Regions from separate parts of the Dactylosporangium salmoneum genome, predicted to be linked through region 1. Evidence: riboswitches for the same ligand, from Rfam matches in the RefSeq annotation. Region 1 holds a riboswitch; each other region holds the start of a gene.

Evidence for each region. A riboswitch is a leader RNA that binds a small molecule or an ion and turns the genes downstream of it on or off. The one in region 1 is predicted to bind cobalamin.
Region 2: linked by a shared signal. The riboswitch ahead of metE (5-methyltetrahydropteroyltriglutamate--homocysteine S-methyltransferase) and the one ahead of ABD352_RS49405 (VWA domain-containing protein) in region 1 are both predicted to bind cobalamin.
Region 3: linked by a shared signal. The riboswitch ahead of cobN (cobaltochelatase subunit CobN) and the one ahead of ABD352_RS49405 (VWA domain-containing protein) in region 1 are both predicted to bind cobalamin.
Region 4: linked by a shared signal. The riboswitch ahead of ABD352_RS00100 (peptidase) and the one ahead of ABD352_RS49405 (VWA domain-containing protein) in region 1 are both predicted to bind cobalamin.

What each region holds. Positions count from the first base shown of each region.
Region 1 is NZ_BAAARV010000104.1:8,012-12,746, forward strand. It holds gene ABD352_RS49405 (VWA domain-containing protein) at 1-1,873, opposite strand, end outside; cobalamin riboswitch at 1,951-2,077, opposite strand; gene ABD352_RS49410 (hypothetical protein) at 2,179-3,057, shown strand; gene ABD352_RS49415 (hypothetical protein) at 3,123-3,905, shown strand; gene ABD352_RS49420 (hypothetical protein) at 3,965-4,354, shown strand; gene ABD352_RS49425 (ABC transporter ATP-binding protein) at 4,396-4,735, opposite strand, start outside.
Region 2 is NZ_BAAARV010000103.1:5,384-10,118, forward strand. It holds gene ABD352_RS49275 (ribonucleoside-diphosphate reductase subunit alpha) at 1-1,797, shown strand, start outside; gene ABD352_RS49280 (ribonucleotide-diphosphate reductase subunit beta) at 1,854-2,831, shown strand; cobalamin riboswitch at 2,860-3,068, shown strand; gene metE (5-methyltetrahydropteroyltriglutamate--homocysteine S-methyltransferase) at 3,209-4,735, shown strand, end outside.
Region 3 is NZ_BAAARV010000085.1:67,002-71,736, reverse strand. It holds gene ABD352_RS43265 (precorrin-2 C(20)-methyltransferase) at 1-604, opposite strand, end outside; gene ABD352_RS43260 (precorrin-8X methylmutase) at 601-1,221, opposite strand; gene ABD352_RS43255 (precorrin-3B synthase) at 1,218-2,219, opposite strand; cobalamin riboswitch at 2,262-2,403, shown strand; gene cobN (cobaltochelatase subunit CobN) at 2,445-4,735, shown strand, end outside.
Region 4 is NZ_BAAARV010000001.1:19,987-24,721, forward strand. It holds gene ABD352_RS00090 (cell wall anchor protein) at 1-1,141, opposite strand, end outside; gene ABD352_RS00095 (hypothetical protein) at 1,206-1,682, opposite strand; gene ABD352_RS00100 (peptidase) at 1,709-2,749, opposite strand; cobalamin riboswitch at 2,840-2,988, opposite strand; gene ABD352_RS00105 (SLAC1 family transporter) at 3,136-4,113, shown strand; gene ABD352_RS00110 (hypothetical protein) at 4,418-4,735, shown strand, end outside.

The DNA of each region.
Region 1 (4,735 bases):
GCCCGTCGGTGACCACGACGAGCAGCGGCCGGCGGCGGGCATCGCGGCGCCGCTCGCCGTGCAGGGTCCGGGCGGCCTGGCGCAGACCGGCGGCCAGCGGGGTGCGGCCCCCGGTGCGCAGCTCGGCGAGGCGCAGGACGCCGACCTCGTGGCTGGCGGTGGGCTCCAGGACGAGCGCCGCGTCGTGCTGCCGGAAGCTGATCATCCCGACCTTGTCCCGCCGCTGGTACGCGTCGCGCAGCAACGACAGGATGGCGGTCTTCACCACGCTCATCCGCTGGCGGGCGGCCATGGAGCCGGACGCGTCGACGACGAACAGCACGAGGTTGGCCTCGCGGCCGACCTTGACCGCCTCGCGCACGTCCCTGGCCTCGGCGCGCCGGGCGCCGCGCAGCGCCGCCGCCCGGACCGTGTCCGGGACGTGGAGGCTGGTGAGCTTGCCGCCGAGCGGGGCGCGGCTGCGCACGACCCGCCCGTGCCGGGAGACGGCGGGCGAGCGGCGGCCGGCGTGCGCGCCCGCCTGGCGGTTGGCCCGCCCGGCGATGCTGAGGAGCTTCGGCTTGTACGGCAACCCCGCGAACGCCAGCGCACCGGGCGCCTCGACCCGCTGCCCGGGTTCCCCCTCTCCGCCCTCCGCAGGGTACGAGTCGGACGAATCCGATTTGCCCTGCGCGTCGAATTCGTCCGGAAGATCGGCATTCGGCGAGGGGCTAGGGGGCGGTGGGCCGGGCTGGGAGCCGTCGTCGACGTCTGGCCCGCTCTCCGCGCCGTCGGGGCCTCCGTCGCCGGGGCCGTCGCCGGGGCCGTCCGGACCGCCGCCGCCGTTGTCCGGGCCGGGATCGTCGTCGGGCTCGTCCGGGTTGGCCTCTGCGTTCAGTACCTCTTCCAAACGGTCTTTGTCGGCACCCGGCGGGTCCAGCGGATCCCGGCGGCGGCGGTGCGGCAGGGCGAGCCGCGCCGCGTCGCGCACGTCGTCCTTCGTGACCACGGTCCGGCCGTGCCACGCGGCCAGGGCCACCGCGGTCCGCGCGACGACGATGTCGGCCCGGAGGCCGTCCACGCGGTACGCCAGGCAGATCCGCGCGATCCGATCCAGCTCCCGGTCGGGCAGGGACACCGCGCCGAGGCGGCCCCGGGCTGTGGCGATGCGGGCGGCGAGCTCGGCGTCGGCCTCGACGTAGCGGGCGGCGAACGCGGCCGGGTCGGCCTCGTAGGCCAGCCGGCGGCGGACCACCTCTGCCCGCGGCGGCGCCTCCTGCGGGGCGGCCACCCCGACGACCAGCCCGAAGCGGTCGACCAGCTGAGGGCGGGGCTCGCCCTCCTCGGGGTTCATGGTGCCGACGAGCAGGAACCGGGCGGCGTGCTTGACCGACACGCCGTCGCGCTCCACGTGCGCGCGGCCCATGGCGGCGGCGTCGAGGAGCAGGTCGACGAGGTGGTCGGGCAGCAGGTTGACCTCGTCGACGTAGAGTACGCCCCGGTGGGCGGCGGCCAGCAGGCCCGGCTCGTAGGCCTTCACCCCGTCGCCGAGGGCGCGCTGCAGGTCCAGGGTGCCCACGACCCGGTCCTCGGTGGCGCCGACCGGCAGCTCGACGAGGGCGGAGCGGCGCCGCGCGGCGCCGCCTCCCGGCAGGTGCGGGCCGTCGGGGCACTCGGCGTCGGGCGCGGCCGGGTCGCAGGCGAAGCGGCAGCCGGTGACGACGTCGACCTCGGGCAGCAGCGCGGCCAGCGCCCGCACGACGGTGGACTTGGCGGTGCCCTTCTCGCCGCGCACGAGCACGCCGCCGATGGCCGGCGACACGGCGGTGAGCAGCAGCGCCAGGCGCAGGTCGGCCAGGCCGACGACGGCCGAGAACGGGTACGGCGGGGTCACGGGCACACTTCCCTTCGGCGGGTCCGCGCCCGCGAGGTGGCTGGGACTGCAGGGTTGGCTGCAGCGACAGCGGCCGGAGTCTCCTGACTCCCGGATCGCCGCCGGCCCCCGGCCTTCCGGCCGTGATCCGGCCGTGGCCCGTGCGCTGGGGGACGACTCCCCGGTCACAGTGGCGGGACCGTCCCGGAATCGCACCGGGTTCCTCCGCATACCGCTTCCGGTCATCGTGTCCCACCGGCCCCAGTACCGTCAACGTGACGAGGTGTGACCCTCACGATCCGCCCGCCGCTGCCGATGGGACGGGCATGCGGCGCTGGCCGGACCTGGCCGCCCAGGCGGTGGCCTGCCTCCTGCTGGTGGCGATCGCGCTGATCGCCGCCACTCCCCTGCGCCTGCCGACGCTCGCCCCGGAGACCGCGGTCGCCCCGCCGGGCACCCGGGCGATGTGGCTGTGGGAGCGCGACGACCCGCGGCCCGTGGTGGACTGGGCCACGGCCAACGGGGTGCGGGCGCTGTTCGCCTACTACGACCCCGCGGCCGGCGAGGCCGACCTGGCCCGCCTGCGCGAGCTGCAGCAACTGTGCGACGCGGCCGGGATCGCGCTCGACGCGCTCGGCGGCGAGCCGGACTGGACCACCGACCACGCGACCGCGCTGGCCTGGGCCGAGGGCGCGTCGGCCACGGGCCTGTTCCACGGCCTGCACATGGACGTGGAGCCCTACCTGCTGCCCGCCTGGAACACGGACCAGGCCGCACTGGTACCGCGGTTCCTCACGCTGCTGGACCGGGTCTCCTCGGCCACGGACCTGCCGCTGGAGCTGGACGTGCCGTTCTGGCTGCCCACGGTCGCGGTGCCGAGCGGCGGGGGCAACCTCGCCGACGCGGTGCTGGCCCGCGTCGACGGCGTCACGGTGATGAGCTACCGCAACACCGCCACCGGGGCCAACTCCATGGTCGGGGTGGCCGACGACCTGCTGCGCCGGGCCGGGAAGGTGGCCAAGCCGGTCCGCCTGGGCGCGGAGACGCAGCCGCTGGGCGACTGCGCGTACTGCAGCTTCCACGGCTCCACCGCCACCCAGCTGCACAGGACGCTCGCGGCGGTGGACTCGGCGGCGCAGCGGTACCCGGCGTTCGCGGGAATCGCGGTGCACCAGTACGACACCTGGATAGCGCTCACCGGCTAGCTCAACCACGCGCACGGGCCGCCGATCTGCCCTGGCGACACAAACATCCGGGAAGGACCCCTCCGATGCGCCGCTCTGCCTCCATCGCCCTCGCCGTCGCCGCCGGCGCGGCCGCCATCGTCCCCGCCGCGGCCCCGGCCTCGGCGGCCGTGCAGGACTTCGGCCTCGTCTCCCCGGTCCTGGCCTCGATGCTGCCCGGCCAGACCGGCTGGGTCAGCACCATGTGGGCGTCGGCCGGCGACGTCTGCGACGTCAAGATCACCGCGAGCGCCACCGGCGTGACGGTGAAGTACCCGTCGAACACCGGCACCTACTCGTCGCTGTCCAAGGGCGACGCGCTCGCCACGGGCCGCATGGACTACGCCGCGTTCAACCTCACCCTGCCGCAGAACACCCTGATCGGCGTGGTGCCGCTGACGCTCAACTACTCGTACACCACCAAGAACGCCGGCGCGACGACCTGCACCGGCGTCCAGCACTCCGGCAGCGCCCTCGCCACCATCGCCACCATCTCGCTCACCGGCGACGCCGTCGTGCAGAAGACCACCGCCATCACGGTGCCGAAGGCCACGCCGGTCTGGTCGCAGCTGAACTTCCACGCGCAGGGGACGGTCACCAACGTGCAGGTCACGGTCTCCGGCGGCCCGTCCGGCCTGGTCGTGTCGTACCCGGGCGAGCGCGCCTACAGCTCGCTCAACCAGGGCTCGACCCTGCTGGCCGGCTCCGACGACTACGCCGCCGTGAAGTTCGACGCGACCAACGTGCCGACCGGCGTCTACAAGCTCAAGGTCAAGGTCACGTACGGCAGCACCGTCGACACGAACGACCTGCTGCTGACCGTCTCGTAACGAGCCGGGGATCGGCCGGCCCGTCCGCGGGCCGGCCCCCCAGAGAGGCTGGCAAACCGATGATCCGCTCCCGTGCCCTGCTCGCCGTCGCCGCCCTGGCCCTGACGGCGGGCCTTTTCGCGTGCGGCGGCAAGTCCGGCTCCGACGCCCCGCAGGAGATCAAGGCGCCGGCGCCGGCCACGACCGGCCCGCTGACCGAGGAGCGCCGCGAGACGATCTTCCTCGACGCGACCGCCACCCACCTGTGCGCGATCCAGTCCCGCGTGTACACCGACCCGGGAGCCATGGCCTCGGCGTACGCGTCCCGGCCCATCTACACCGACCTCACCGACGCCCAGGTCGACGCCTTCCAGCAGCGGCTGATCAGCGACCCGTCCTTCGCCGAGCGGCTCACCGCGAAGATGAGGGTGGCCTGCGGTACCGCGGCATCGGCCTCTCCCACCGGCTGATCTCGCGACATCGCCCGTGCGGGTCCGTGTTCGCGTGGCCGTCAGACGGCGGCCGCCGGGGCGTGGTCCAGCATGTCGATGGTGGTGTCGGCCGCCTCGACGACGACCGGGTCGTGGGTGGCGACGAGGGTGACGCAGCCGTGCTCGTGCGTGGTGCGGGCGATGAGCCGGGTGAGGTCGTCGGCGCGGGTGCGGTCGACCGCGGCGGTTGGTTCGTCGACGAGCAGGAGTTCGGGCTGGGCGAGCAGGGCCCGGGCCAGGGCGACGCGTTGGCGTTCGCCGCCGGAGAGCTGGTCGGGGCGATGGTGTAGCCGGTGGTCGAGTCCGACCTCCACGAGCAGTTCGCGGGCCTTGGCCCGCACGGCTCGGGGTTTGCGCCCG
Region 2 (4,735 bases), on a different contig from region 1:
CAGACGCCGACCGAGGCCATCGGCTTCTACCGGCTCATGTCCTCCCTGGCGTACCTGCCGAGCTCGCCGACGCTGTTCAACTCCGGCACCCGGCACACCCAGATGTCCTCCTGCTTCCTCGTGGACTCCCCGCGCGACGAGCTCGACTCCATCTACGAGCGCTACCACCAGGTCGCGAAGCTGTCGAAGTTCTCCGGCGGCATCGGCATCTCCTGGTCCCGCGTGCGCGGGCGGGGCGCGCTGATCCGCGGTACCAACGGAAAATCCAACGGCATCGTGCCCTTCCTCAAGACGCTGGACGCCGGCGTCGCCGCGGTGAACCAGGGCGGCCGGCGCAAGGGCGCGGCCTGCGTCTACCTCGAGCCGTGGCACCCCGACATCGAGGAGTTCCTCGAGCTGCGCGACAACACCGGCGAGGACTCCCGGCGCACGCACAACCTCAACCTGGCCAACTGGATCCCGGACGAGTTCATGCGCCGCGTCGAGGCCGACGCCGACTGGTCACTCATCGACCCGTCCGACGCCCCGGAGCTGCCCGACCTGTTCGGCGCCGAGTTCGACGAGGCCTACCGGGCCGCGGAGAAGCATGCCGTGCGGACCGTCAAGGCCCGCGAGCTGTACGGCAAGATGATGCGCACCCTGGCCCAGACCGGCAACGGCTGGATGACCTTCAAGGACCGCTCCAACGCGCTGTCCAACCAGACCGGGGCGCCGGGCAACACGATCCACCTGTCGAACCTGTGCACCGAGATCCTCGAGGTGAACAGCGACGAGGAGACCGCGGTGTGCAACCTCGGCTCGATCAACCTCGGCGCGCACGTCACCGCCGAGGGCGTCGACTGGGAGCGGCTGCGCGAGACGGTGCGCACCGCCGTCGTCTTCCTCGACCGGGTCATCGACATCAACTACTACCCCTCGGCGCAGGCGGCCGCGTCCAACCCGCGCTGGCGGCCGGTCGGCCTCGGGCTCATGGGCCTGCAGGACGCGTTCTTCACGCTGCGGCTGCCGTTCGACTCGGCCGGGGCGCGCGAGCTGTCCACCCGCGTGCAGGAGGAGGTCCTGCTCACCGCCCTGGAGACCTCGGCCGGCCTCGCCGAGCGGTTCGGCCCGCATCCGGCGTTCGCCGAAACCCGCGCCGCCGGCGGCGTGCTGCACCCCGACCTGTGGGGCGCCGAACCGGCCGCGGATGAGCGGTGGACGGCCCTGCGGGCCCGCGTCGCCGAGCACGGGCTGCGCAACTCGCTGCTCGTCGCGATCGCCCCGACCGCCACGATCGCCTCGATCGCCGGGTGCTACGAGTGCATCGAGCCGCAGGTGTCCAACCTGTTCAAGCGCGAGACGATGTCGGGGGAGTTCCTGCAGATCAACACCTATCTCGTGCGGGAGCTCAAGGCCCGCGGGCTGTGGACCGCGGCGATCCGCGAGCAGGTCAAGCGGGCCGAGGGCTCCGTGCAGGGCATCGCCGAGCTGCCGGTGGACGTCCGGGAGCTGTACCGCACGGCGTGGGAGCTGCCGCAGCGGGCGCTCATCGACCTCGCCGCCGCCCGCGCGCCGTACATCGACCAGTCGCAGTCGCTCAACCTGTTCATGAGCGCCCCGACGATCGGCAAGCTGTCCTCGATGTACCTGCACGCCTGGAAGTCCGGCCTGAAGACCACGTACTACCTGCGCTCCCGCCCGGCCACCCGGATTCAGCAGGCCACCGTGTCCGTCACCCCGGCCGTCTCGCTCATCGCCCCGACCGAAGCCGTCGCCTGCTCCCTGGAAAACCCCGAATCGTGTGAGGCCTGCCAGTGACCACCATCCCCGAACCCCGCACCGCCGACGTGCGGCCCCTGCTGCTCGACCCGGGCATGGACCTGACGCTGCGGCCGATGCGGTACCCGCAGTTCTTCGACCGGTTCAAGGACGCCATCAAGAACACCTGGACCGTCGAGGAGGTCGATCTGCACTCCGACCTCGCCGACCTGCCGAAGCTGTCGCCGGCCGAGCGGCACCTCGTGTCCCGGCTGGTCGCGTTCTTCGCCACCGGCGACACGATCGTCGCCAACAACCTGGTGCTGAACCTGTACCAGCACGTGAACTCCCCGGAGGGCCGGCTCTACCTGTCGCGGCAGCTGTTCGAGGAGGCGGTGCACGTCCAGTTCTACCTCAACCTCCTCGACACCTACGTGCCCGACGAGCGGGAGCGGTTCGAGGCGTTCGCCGCGGTCGAGAACATTCCGTCGATCCGGCGCAAGGCCGAGTTCTGCTTCAAGTGGATCAACTCGATCTTCGAGCTGCGTGAGCTCAAGACCCGCGACGACCGCCGCGCCTTCCTGCTCAACCTGATCTGCTTCGCCGCCTGCATCGAGGGCCTGTTCTTCTACGGCGCCTTCGCCTACGTGTACTACCTACGCTCCCGCGGACTGCTGCACGGCCTCGCCTCGGGCACCAACTGGGTGTTCCGCGACGAGTCGATGCACATGGCGTTCGCCTTCGACGTCGTGGACACCGTGCGGGCCGAGGAGCCGGACCTGTTCGACGCCGAGATGGAGCGCCAGGTCCAGCAGATGCTGGCCGAGGCCGTCGACTGTGAGGTCCAGTTCGCCGCCGACCTGCTCGAGCAGGGCGTCTCCGGGATGTCGCTGACGGACATGCGCGAGTACCTGCAGCACGTCGCCGACCGGCGGCTGGCCGTGCTGGGCATCGCGCCGATGTACGGCAGCCGCAATCCGTTCGCGTTCATGGAGCTGCAGGACGTCCAGGAGCTGTCGAACTTCTTCGAACGGCGGGTCTCGGCCTACCAGGTCGGCGTCACCGGCACGGTCACCTTCGACGACGAGTTCTGACCGTTTCCCTCCGTTCGACGCGGCCCATACGATGGATGGCAGTGCTGGTACGCCCGGCCCGCAAGGGCCGGGCGTCGCAAGAGGGAACCCGGTGGGAGTCCGGGACTGCCCCGCAGCGGTGAGTGGGAACGAAAGCCGTCAACGAAGCACTGGGCCGCAAGGCCTGGGAAGCGACGGCCGGTAGGCACGAGCACGGCGCCTGCGAGTCCGAAGACCTGCCCGCACCGCGTGCACGGCCCCGTGCACGCCGCCGACGGCTGCGCGGGCTGGCCGGGCGAGCGCGGCGCTGTGCCGTGCCGTCCTTTCCTGCTGGTGGCCGTCGACCACCTCGAGGGAAGGAACGTCAGCCGTGCTACACGCCCTTCGGATCGAGCACCGTGCTCGGCTACCCGCGCATCGGGCCGGACCGCGAGCTCAAGCAGGCCGTCGAGGCGTACTGGGCCGGCCGCATCGACGCCGGCCAGCTGGAGCGCACCGCGGCCGGCCTGCGCGCCGACGTCTGGCGCGACCTGCACCGGGCCGGGCTCACCGCGGTGCCGTCGAACACGTCCTCGTACTACGACCAGGTGCTCGACGCCGCCGTCGCCGTCGGTGCGATCCCGGACCGGTTCCGCCGCCTCGGGCTGTCCCCGCTGGACACCTCCTTCGCCATGGCCCGGGGCACCGCCGAAGAGCCGGCCATGGAGCTGACCAAGTGGTTCAACACGAACTACCACTACCTGGTGCCGGAGATCGGCCCGGATACCGTGTTCGCGGCCGAACCGGAGAAGATCCTCGGCGAGTATGCGGAGGCCCTCGCCCTCGGCGTCACCACCCGCCCGGTGCTCATCGGCCCGGCCACCTTCCTGCTCCTGGCCAAGGGCGACAACCCGTTCGGCCGGCTCGGCGACCTCGTGACCGCCTATGCGGACCTGCTCACCAGCCTCGGCGACGCCGGCGTGCCCTGGGTGCAGCTGGACGAGCCCGCCTACTGCGCCGACCGCACCCAGGCCGAGATCGACGCGCTGCGCGCCACCTACACCTACCTCGGCGGCCTGCCACGCCGGCCGCGGATGTTCGTCGCCTCGTACTTCGGCGACCTCGGCGACGCCCTGCCGGCGCTGCTGCGCACGCCGGTCGAGGCGGTCGGCCTGGACCTGGTGGCCGGCCCCGGCGGCCTTCGCCGGCTTGCCGCCTGCGGGCCGATCCCCGGCAAGACCATCGTCGCCGGGCTCGTCGACGGCCGCAACGTCTGGCGCACCGACCTGCGGGCCGCGGCCGCGATCGGCGCGCAGCTCAAGGGCCTCGCCGACGACGTGGTCGTGTCCAGCTCGTGCTCGCTGCTGCACGTGCCGGCCGACCTTGCCGCCGAGACCTCGCTGGACGCACAGGTGAGAGCCCGGCTGGCGTTCGCCCGCCAGAAGGTCGACGAGGTCGTCCTGCTCGGCAGGGCGCTGCGCGACGGCGTCGCCACGCTGCCGGCGCGGCCCGGCCCGGCGCCGGCCGCCTGGCGCGACGACGCCGTCCGGGCCCGCCTGGAGGCGTTGCGACCGGAGCACACCTCCCGTGGCCCGTACCCGCAGCGCGCCGTCGCCCAGCAGGCCCGGCTCCGCCTGCCCGAGCTGCCGACCACCACCGTCGGCTCGTTCCCGCAGACCGACCAGCTGCGCCAGGCCCGGGCCGACAGGCGTGCGGGGCGTCTCGACCCGGCCGGCTACGCCGAGCGGATGCGGGCCGAGGTCGAGCACGTGATCCGCTTCCAGGAGCGGCTGGGCCTGGACGTGCTGGTGCACGGCGAGCCGGAGCGCAACGACATGGTGCAGTACTTCGGCGAGCAGCTGACCGGCTTCGCCGCCACCGAGCACGGCTGGGTCCAGTCCTACGGCTCCCGCTGCGTCCGCCCGCCGATCCTGCACGGTGACGTC
Region 3 (4,735 bases), on a different contig from region 1:
CCTGCAGCCGCCCGGCCTGCTCGAGCGCGGATCGGACGTTGCCGAACGTGCGGCCCAGCTTCAGGATCGCGGCCGAGTCGGTGGCGGCCAGCCGCGCGGCCAGCTCGTCCGGGGGCAGGGTGCCGGGCAGCACGGTGAGCACCTCGTCGCGCTCCACCAGCGGGCGGCCCAGCACGGCCGAGGCGCCGGAGACGGAGGTCACGCCGGGGACGACGGACGTGCGGTACCGCTGCGAGAGTCTCTTGTGCATGTGCATGTAGGAGCCGTAGAACAGCGGGTCGCCCTCGCACAGCACGACGACGTCGCGGCCGGCGTCCAGGTGGGCGGCGAGGCGGGCGGCCCAGGCGTCGTAGTGCTCCTCGATGACCGCGCGGTAGTCCGGGGTGTCCTCGGTGGTCACCGGGTAGACGAGGGCCTCCTCGATCTGCTCCGGGCGCAGGTACGGCGCGGCGATCGTGCGGGCGATGCTGCGGCCGTGGCGGGCGCTGTGGTAGGCCACCACCGGGGCGGCGGCGACGATCCGGGCCGCCTTGACCGTCACCAGCTCGGGGTCGCCGGGGCCGAGCCCGACGCCGTAGAGGCTCCCGCTGTCCACTGTGGTCATTCCTTCTCGTCCGCGATCGCGTTGACGGCGGCGGCCGTCATCGCGCTGCCGCCCCGGCGGCCGTGCACGACCAGGTACTCCAGGTCCGACCCGGCCAGGGCCAGTTTCGACTCGGCGGCGCCGATGAAGCCGACCGGGATGCCGAGCACCGCGGCCGGGCGGCCGGCGCCCTCGGCGACCATCTCCAGCAGCCGGAAGAGCGCGGTCGGGGCGTTGCCGATGGCCACGACGGCGCCGTCGAGGCGGCCCCGCCACAGCTCGAGCGCCGCCGCGCTGCGGGTGGTGGCGAGGCGCGCGGCGAGCTGCGGTACACCCGGATCCCGCAGCGTGCAGATGACCTCGTTGTCCCGGGGGAGCCGGGCGCGGGTGACCCCGGAGGCGACCATCTCGGCGTCGCAGAGGATCGGCGCACCGGCCCGCAGCGCGGCCCGGGCGGCGGCGACCACGCCGGGGGAGTGCCCGACGTCGGCCGGCAGGTCCACCATCCCGCAGGCGTGGATCATGCGCACGGTCACCTGGGCCACGTCGGCAGGCAGCGCGGACAGGTCGGCCTCGGCCCGGATCGTGGCGAACGAGCGGCGGTAGATCTCCGCGCCGTCGCGGATGTAGTCCGTCATACGACCGCGCTCCGGTACCCCTGCGGCGTCGCCACCATCTCCACGTGCCTTCCCTTCGGCGCGCCGCAGCGCCGCTCGCAGCCGGCCCAGTGGACCGGAAGTCCGCCGGGGTCCCGCGGCCGGGCGTCCGCGCGGACATCGGCCAGTGCCTTGGCGCAGCCCGGCCGCCCGGCGCACGCCGTCACCCCGGTCCACGGAGAGGGATCAGAATCCGGCATCGGTACGCCCGGCAGCACGACGGTCCGCCAAGGCGTGACAATGATCTCCTTCGCGGCATCCTCGAACCGCAATGCGGGCGTGAGGAGCCCGAGCGGCACGACAACCCCTGGCGGCGGACCGGCGAACACGGGCAGATCGCACAGGTCGACGGAAGCGCGCAGCCGGTGGGCCACCCGCGCCGGACCGTCGCGCAGCTCGGCCAGCCGCCACGCCTGCGACTCCTGCGCGACCCGCTCGGCCAGGAATGCCAGAGCGGCCGCCACCAGCAAGGACGCGCCCCCGGTGGCGGTGGTCGGCAGACCCGCGAGCACCAGGCGGCCGCCGTGCAGCCCCACGTCCCCGAGCAGCGGCGTCACGTCCCCGCGCCCGTCGTCGATCGTGGCCAGGAACCGCCCTGGCAGGTCGGCCAGCGCGGGTGTCGCGCACAGCAACGCGTCGAACTCGCGGACGAGCCCTCGCACATCGCCGAGCGGGCTGGCGATGATGTTGCGCACCCGCTCGTGGGTCGCCGACGGCAGGAGCCCGGCCGCCGCCAGCCGCTCGCCCAGCTCGATCTCCGCGCCCGGGCGCAGGCCGCGGACCTGCACGTTCGCCCGCGAGGTGAGCTCCAGCACCGGGTCGCCCAGCTCGGCCGCGGCGGCCCGCAGCACGCCCAGCTGATCCGCGGTGAGCAGCCCGCCGGGCAGCCGGACCCGGGCCAGGCCGCCGTCCGCGGCGGCGTGCACCTGCACGGCGCCGGGGCACCGGTCGGGGGCGTCGCGTTCGCTGGGAGGCTGCACGGGGCGGATACTACCTGCGCTTGACTCGGCGGCGGCCGGTCAAGGAGAGTTGGCGACGCTGTACACAGCAACGGCGACGTGTGGAGGAACCCGGTGCGAGTCCGGGGCGGTCCCGCCACTGTGACCGGGAACGAGCCTCCAGCGCCGATCCGGAAGTCAGGAACTCCTCCGCCGCCGGAACCCACCCACCGACTTGGGGCGCGGACCCCGAGGGAGGACCCCGGCGTGATCCTGCTGCTGTCGACGTCCGACACCGACCTGCTCAGCGCCCGCGCGAGCGGCGCCGAATACCGGCTGGCCAACCCGTCCCGCACCGCCGTGGAGGACCTGCCGGGGCTGGCCGAGGGCGCCGAGCTGATCGTCGTGCGCTTCCTCGGGGCGTACCGCGACTGGGCCGACGGCCTCGACGCGCTCCTGGCCACCGGCCGCCCGGTGGTGATCCTCGGCGGCGAGCAGGCCCCCGACGCCGAGCTGATGAGCCACTCCACGGTGCCGGCCGGCCTCGCCGCCCAGGCCCACGCCTACCTCGCCTTCGGCGGCCCGGCCAACCTCGCCGAGCTGCACCGGTTCCTGTCCGACACCGTGCTGCTGACCGGCCACGGCTTCGCCCCGCCGGTGGAGACGCCGGCCTGGGGCGTGCTCGAGCGCGAGGCGGCCGCGACCGGCGGCCCGACGGTGGCGGTCATCTACTACCGGGCCCACCACGTGTCCGGCAACACCGCGTTCGTCGAGCGGCTGTGCGACGCGATCGAGGCCGAGGGCGCCAACGCGCTGCCGGTCTTCGCCGCCTCCCTGCGCACCGCCCCGCCGGAGCTGCTCGACACGCTGCGCCGGGCCGACGCGCTCGTCGTCACCGTGCTCGCGGCCGGCGGCACCCGCCCGGCCGACGCCCAGGCCGGCGGCGAGGACGAGGCCTGGGACGTCGGCGCCCTGGCCGCCCTCGACGTGCCGATTCTGCAGGGCCTGTGCCTGACCAGCAGCCGCGAGGGCTGGGACGGCAGCGACGACGGGCTCTCGCCGCTGGACACCGCCACGCAGGTCGCCATCCCGGAGTTCGACGGCCGGATCATCACCGTGCCGTTCTCGTTCAAGGAGATCGACGAGGACGGCCTCACCGTCTACGTCGCCGACCCCGAGCGGGCGGGGCGGGTGGCCGGGATCGCCGCCGCCCACGCCCGGCTGCGCGGCCTGGCCAACGCGGACAAGCGGATCGTGGTCATGCTCAGCGCGTACCCGACCAAGCACTCCCGCATCGGCAACGCCGTCGGCCTGGACACCCCGGCCAGCGTCGTGCGGCTGCTCGCCGCGTTGACCGAACGCGGGTACGACCTCGGCGAGGGCTTCCCGGCCGAGGGCGACGCGCTCATCCACGAGCTCATCGCGGCCGGCGGCCAGGACGTCAACTGGCTCACCGAGGAGCAGCTGAGCGGCAACCCGGTCCGGATCTCGGCCGAGCGGTACGCCGCCTGGTTCGCCACCCTGCCCGAGGACCTGCGGGCCGGCATGGAGCAGCACTGGGGCCCGGCCCCGGGCGAGCTCTTCGTCGACCCGGCCACCGGCGACATCGTGCTCGCCGCCCTGCGCCGCGGCAACGTCGTGGTCATGGTCCAGCCGCCGCGCGGCTTCGGCGAGAACCCGGTCGCCATCTACCACGACCCCGACCTGCCGCCGAGCCACCACTACCTGGCCGCGTACCGCTGGCTGGCCGACGAGTTCGGCGCCCACGCGGTCGTCCACGTCGGCAAGCACGGCAACCTGGAGTGGCTGCCGGGCAAGACGGTCGGCATGTCGGCCGGCTGCGGCGCCGACGCGGCCCTGGGCAACCTGCCGCTGGTCTACCCGTTCCTGGTCAACGACCCCGGCGAGGGCACCCAGGCCAAGCGCCGGGCCCACGCCACCCTCGTCGACCACCTGGTCCCGCCGATGGCCCGGGCCGACACCTACGGCGACATCGCCCGCCTGGAGCAGCTGCTCGACGAGCACGCCACGATCGCCGCGCTCGACCCGGCCAAGCTGCCGGCCATCCGGGCCCAGATCTGGACCCTGATCCAGGCCGCCCGCCTCGACCACGACCTGGGCCTGGCCGACCGGCCGCACGACGCCGAGTTCGACGACTTCCTGCTGCACGTCGACGGCTGGCTGTGTGAGGTCAAGGACGTGCAGATCCGCGACGGGCTGCACATCCTGGGCCAGGCCCCGACCGGGCCCGCGCGCGTCGACCTCGTCCTGGCCATGCTCCGCGCCCGGCAGATGTGGGGCGGCCAGGTCGCGGCGCTGCCGGGCCTGCGGGAGGCCCTGGGCCTGGACGAGATGTCCGGATCGCGGCTCTCCGTGGACGACGCGGAGGCGCGCGCCCGGGCGCTGGTCGAGGCCATGGAGGCCCGCGACTGGGATGCGTCGGACATCTCGGATCTGTCGGAAAATCCGGAAGTTGTACGGGTACTGCGGTTCGCCGCCGCCGAGATCATTCCCCGGCTGGCGAGGACCACCGACGAGCTCACGATGGTCCTGCACGC
Region 4 (4,735 bases), on a different contig from region 1:
ACGGCGACGCGGATGCGGACGGCGAGGCCGAGGCCGATCCGGCGGGCTGCTCGCCGATCTCGCCGAACGGGACCTGGGCGAGGGCGAGCAGGGCCTGCGCGGTGGCACGGCGCCACTGGTCGCGCAGCATGTCGTCGATCGCGCCGGTGCCGAACGCGTCCGGGCTGTACGCGATGGCGCCCTGGTCGGTGCCGCCGCCGCGCTGCAGCTTGATGATCCAACCGGCGGCCTTCTCCGCCGCGGCGGTGGCACCGGCCGCCGCGAGCGCCTGCCCGGCCAGGCCGGTGCTGTTGCTGTTGGCCACGGCGGGCAGGCTCGGGTCCGGCTTGTGCGGGCCGTTGACGAACGACCCGTCGGCGGCCTGCGCGGCCTCGAGCCAGGCGACGCCCTTCGCCGCGGCGCCGGGCGCGCCGGGCGCGGCGCCGGCGGCGAGGAGCGCCTGCACGGCCATCGCGGTCGAGTCGACGTCGGGAACGTCGTCGCTGGAGCAGCCGGCGCCGGCCGGGTCGGGGTTGAGCCGGAACCCGCCGGCCGGGCACTGCTGGCGGATCAGGTAGCCGACCACGTCGTCCGGCGCGCCGCCGCTGCGGGACAGGCCGAGGACCGCGAGGGACTGGTCGAACGTGTTGGAGGCGTCGCCGCCGTAGACCTCGGGCGTGGTGTCACGGACCCGGCCGCGGTGCGGGCCGCTGGTGGCGACGAGGTCGCGGGTCATGGCGTCGAGGTCGAGGCCGCCGAAGTGTTTCGGGTCGCGGCCGGCGGCGGTGGCGGCGACGAGCAGCTTCGCGGTGGAGCCGGCGTCGACGATCCGGTCGAGGTCGCCGTCGGAGTCGTAGTCGATCTCGTAGTAGCTGAACGCGGCCGCGTTCGCGGCGACCCGGTCGGCGACCGTGTCCGCGGTGGCCGGGGCGACGCCGGTCGCCTTCAGGGCGAGCAGCGCGTCGATGGTCAGGCCGATGTCGGGCATGCCGAAGTTGGTCAGCACCCCGTCCTCGAGCTGGGTGGTGAGCCACGTCGCGGCGTTTTGGCCCGCGGCCAGGTGGGCGGGGCTCGGAGCGGCCACGGCGGTCACGGCGGCGACGCCGGTCACGACGGTGGCGGCGAGCGCGGCGGCGGTGGCGCGGTACGTGCGGGGACGCATGAGGGGCCTTCCGATGGGGCCCGGTGCGGCGCCGCGGACGTGGCACCACACCGGGCCGGGGGCGTCAGGGAGCGGTGATGGAGGGCTGCTGGCCGGAGCCGAAGCGCCAGCCCTCGACGGTGCCGATGGCCGGGTTGTACGACGACGCGCCGCTCGAGCTGTAGGTCCATGCGCCGCCGGGGGTGGCGTGCCAGTACGACCAGTACGCCGTGGCCGGCGGGGTGTTGACGCACGGCTCGGTCGCCGCGGTGGGCATGCCGTTGATCCGGCACACGAACGCCAGGCCCCACCGCTGGGTGCCGGCGACGGTGAACCCGGACCCGGTCAGGGCCGCGAGGCCGGTGGCCGGGTCGCCGGCGTAGCAGCCGGTGACCACGCCGCCGCCGAGGGAACCGAAGTCGACCACGACCGTCACGCCCGTCCCGGGGGAGCAGGCGGCGGCGTGCGCCGCGAGGGGAGCCGGCTCGGCGAGCACGAGCGCGCCGACGGCGGCGAGCGAAGCGAGGGCGGTGGACAGCGTGCGTCGCAGGGCGGACGTCATCGTTCCTCCAGTGTGGACGGTGGCGGTCACGGGCAGGCGAGCACCGGCGCGGCGGGCCTGGACCCGGCCGCGGTCAGCGTGGCGAGGCCGGCGCCGGTGAGGCCGGGCACCGCCTGGGCGGTGGCCCGCACGGCCGTGGCGGGGTCGAAACCGGCCGGGGTGTAGGCGATCGCGCCGCGGTTCGGGGCCGGGTCCGTGCAGCGCACCTGCAGGGTGAGCAGGAAGCCGCGGGCCTTGAGCCAGGCGAGGGGGCGCCCGGCGACGGCGAGGGCCTGTGCGGCCAGGCCGGTGCTGTTGGCGTTCACGGTGCCGGCGCCGTCGGTGAACGACCCGTCGCCCGCCTGCACCGACACCAGCCACGCGATCGCCGGGGCGGCGTCGGCCGGGCGGTGTGCGGCGAGGAGCGCCTGCACCGCGAGGGCGGTGGCGTCGACGTCACTGGCGCAGGTGGGCTGGTCGAAGTAGAGCGGGTAGCCGCCGTCCGGGCAGCGGGTGCCGGCCAGGTAGGCCGCGCCCGTGGCGGGCGCTCCGGCCGGGGTGCGGCTCAGGGCGAGCAGCGCGAATGCCTGGGTGAACTGGTTGCTGTAGTCGCCGAACGCGGACCGGTCGGAGAACCGGCCCGACGGCGCCTGCAGCCCGCGCAGCCGGGCGACGAGGTCGACGCCGCCGAACGCGGCCGGGTTGCCGCCGCGGATCTGCACGGCGAGGGCCAGTTTGGCGGTGGCGCCCGCGTAGGCCTCGGTGCCGTCGCCGATGTACCCGGTAAGGACCTCCGGCCGGGCCAGCCACGCGGTCGCCCTGGCCGCGCTGGCGCCGGCGACCTTGGTCGCCGCGAACGCGAGGATCGCGTCGATGGTGAGGCCCTGGTCGGGGTAGGCGACGCCGTCGAAGACGACCTCGAACCGCTCCCCGTCGACCATCTGCCGGGCCAGCCATCCGGAGGCGGCGGCGGGCCGGTCGAGCGTCGGCGTGCTGGCGGCCGCCGGGGTGGCGGCGAGGGTGGTCAGCGCGAGGGCGGCGAGCGCCCCGGCGAGCAGGGTTCGTACGCGGTGCCGGTGGACAGCCATGTGGGCGGGCCTCTCCGGCCCTGGCAGTCGAGAGAAACCGGGAGCACGCCCGGTGGCTCCGACCCGTGGGCCACGACGGGTAGGGAGGTGCAGGAACCACGCACGCGGACGGGTACTCGGGCTCACGACGAGCGTCAAGGTGCTCGTCGCCTACCGTTGCGGGCCAGCGCCGGATTTCGACCGGACTTCCCCCATCAACGCACGGCTATGTTGTTGTGACCGTCAGTCTGTCGATGCGATGCGCCGCCGTCAATCCCACCCGCCGGCTTGTGGCGATCGCGACACGCGGGCCGGCCGGGCCGAGCGGCGCGGATAGGCGCGGGATACCGGGACGATTTCGGGTAGACACGCCCAGCCCGACTGTCGAACCTTTCGTGGGGGACCGCATGAGCACGCCGACGACCGGCTCGCACGCCGGTATCACCCCGAACCTCTTCGGCATCGCGTACGGTCTGGCCGGCCTCGCGGTCGGCTGGCGGTACGCCGCGCAGGTGGGGCTGGCCCCGGCGCTCGTGTCCGACATCCTGTTCGTCATCACGGCCCTGGTCTGGCTGGCGCTGCTGGCCGGCTACGTCGCGCAGGTGCCGCGCCGGCCCGGGGGCTGGCGCGGCGAACTGGCTCACCCGGTGATGGGGCCGTTCGTGTCGCTGATCCCGATCGTCGGCATGCTCCTCGCGATCGGCCTGCTGCCGGACAGCCCGGCCGCCGGCCGCTGGCTGCTGGGGGTGTTCACCGTCATCACGATCGCCCTGGCCGGCTGGATGACCGGCCAGTGGATCATCGAGGGCATCCAGCCGGAGCACCTGCACCCCGGGTACGTGCTGCCCGCCGTCGCGGGCGGCCTCATCGCGGCGATCGGCGCCGCCCTGGCCGGCTGGTCCGGCCTGGCCCAGACGTTCTTCGGCCTCGGCCTGGTGTCGTGGCTGGTCCTCGAGGCGATCATCGTGTCCCGGCTGTACCTGCGGGGGCTGCTGCCCGCGCCGATGCGCCCGACCCTGGCGATCGAGGTGGCACCGCCCGCCCTCGCCGGCCTGGCCTACCTGGCCGTCACGCACGGCACGGTCGACGCCGTCGCCTACGCGCTGGGCGGGTACACGCTACTCGCGGTCATCGTCCAGCTACGGCTCCTCGGGTTGTACCGCAAGCTGTCCTTCTCGCTCGGATTCTGGGCGTTCGCCTTCCCGTACGCCGCCGTCGCCACCTTCACGCTGCACTGGATCGACTACGCACGCGCGCCCGGGTACCGGATCTGGTCCTGGATCGTCATCCTGGCGATCAGCGCGTTCATCGCCGGCCTGGCCGTCAAATCGGCCCTCGTCGCCGGCCACCGGATCCCGCGGCGGCGCCTGCGCCTGACGCACTGACGCTGCGGTGGCGCCTGCGCTTGGCCCGCTGGCGCTGCGGTGGCGCCTGCGCTTGGCCCGCTGGCGCTGCGGTGGCGCCTGCGCTTGGCCCGCTGGCGCTGCGGTGGCGCCTGCGCTTGGCCCGCTGGCGCTGCGGTGGCGCCTGCGCTTGGCCCGCTGACGCTGCGGTGGCGCCTGCGTCTGGCCCGCTGACGCTGCGGTGGCGCCTGCGCTTGGCCCGCTGACGCTGCGGTGGCGCCTGCGCCTGGCCCGCTGACGCCGCGGCGGCGTTGGAGCGCAGCGCCCCGCCGGGAACAATGCCCGGATGGAGCTGCGTCCCGAACTCTGCCCGCCGCCGGTCGCACCCGAGCGCGTGGCCGAGCTGTGTGCCGCCATCGAAACCATCGAAGAGCTGCTGGAACGCGGCGAGCCGGCGGACGCCGCGATCGCCGCGTTCAACGCCGGAACCGGCCATGGCTACGCCACCGACGACTTCCGCACGTACTGGACGTCGCGCGACGTCGAGGACTTCGCGCTTGAGGCCGCCCGGCCGGCATTTCCGAAGGTCGCCGACGTCACCCGCGACGAGCTGATCGAGATTGTCGGCCGGATACAGGCGGCCGGCGACGACGTGGACTACTAC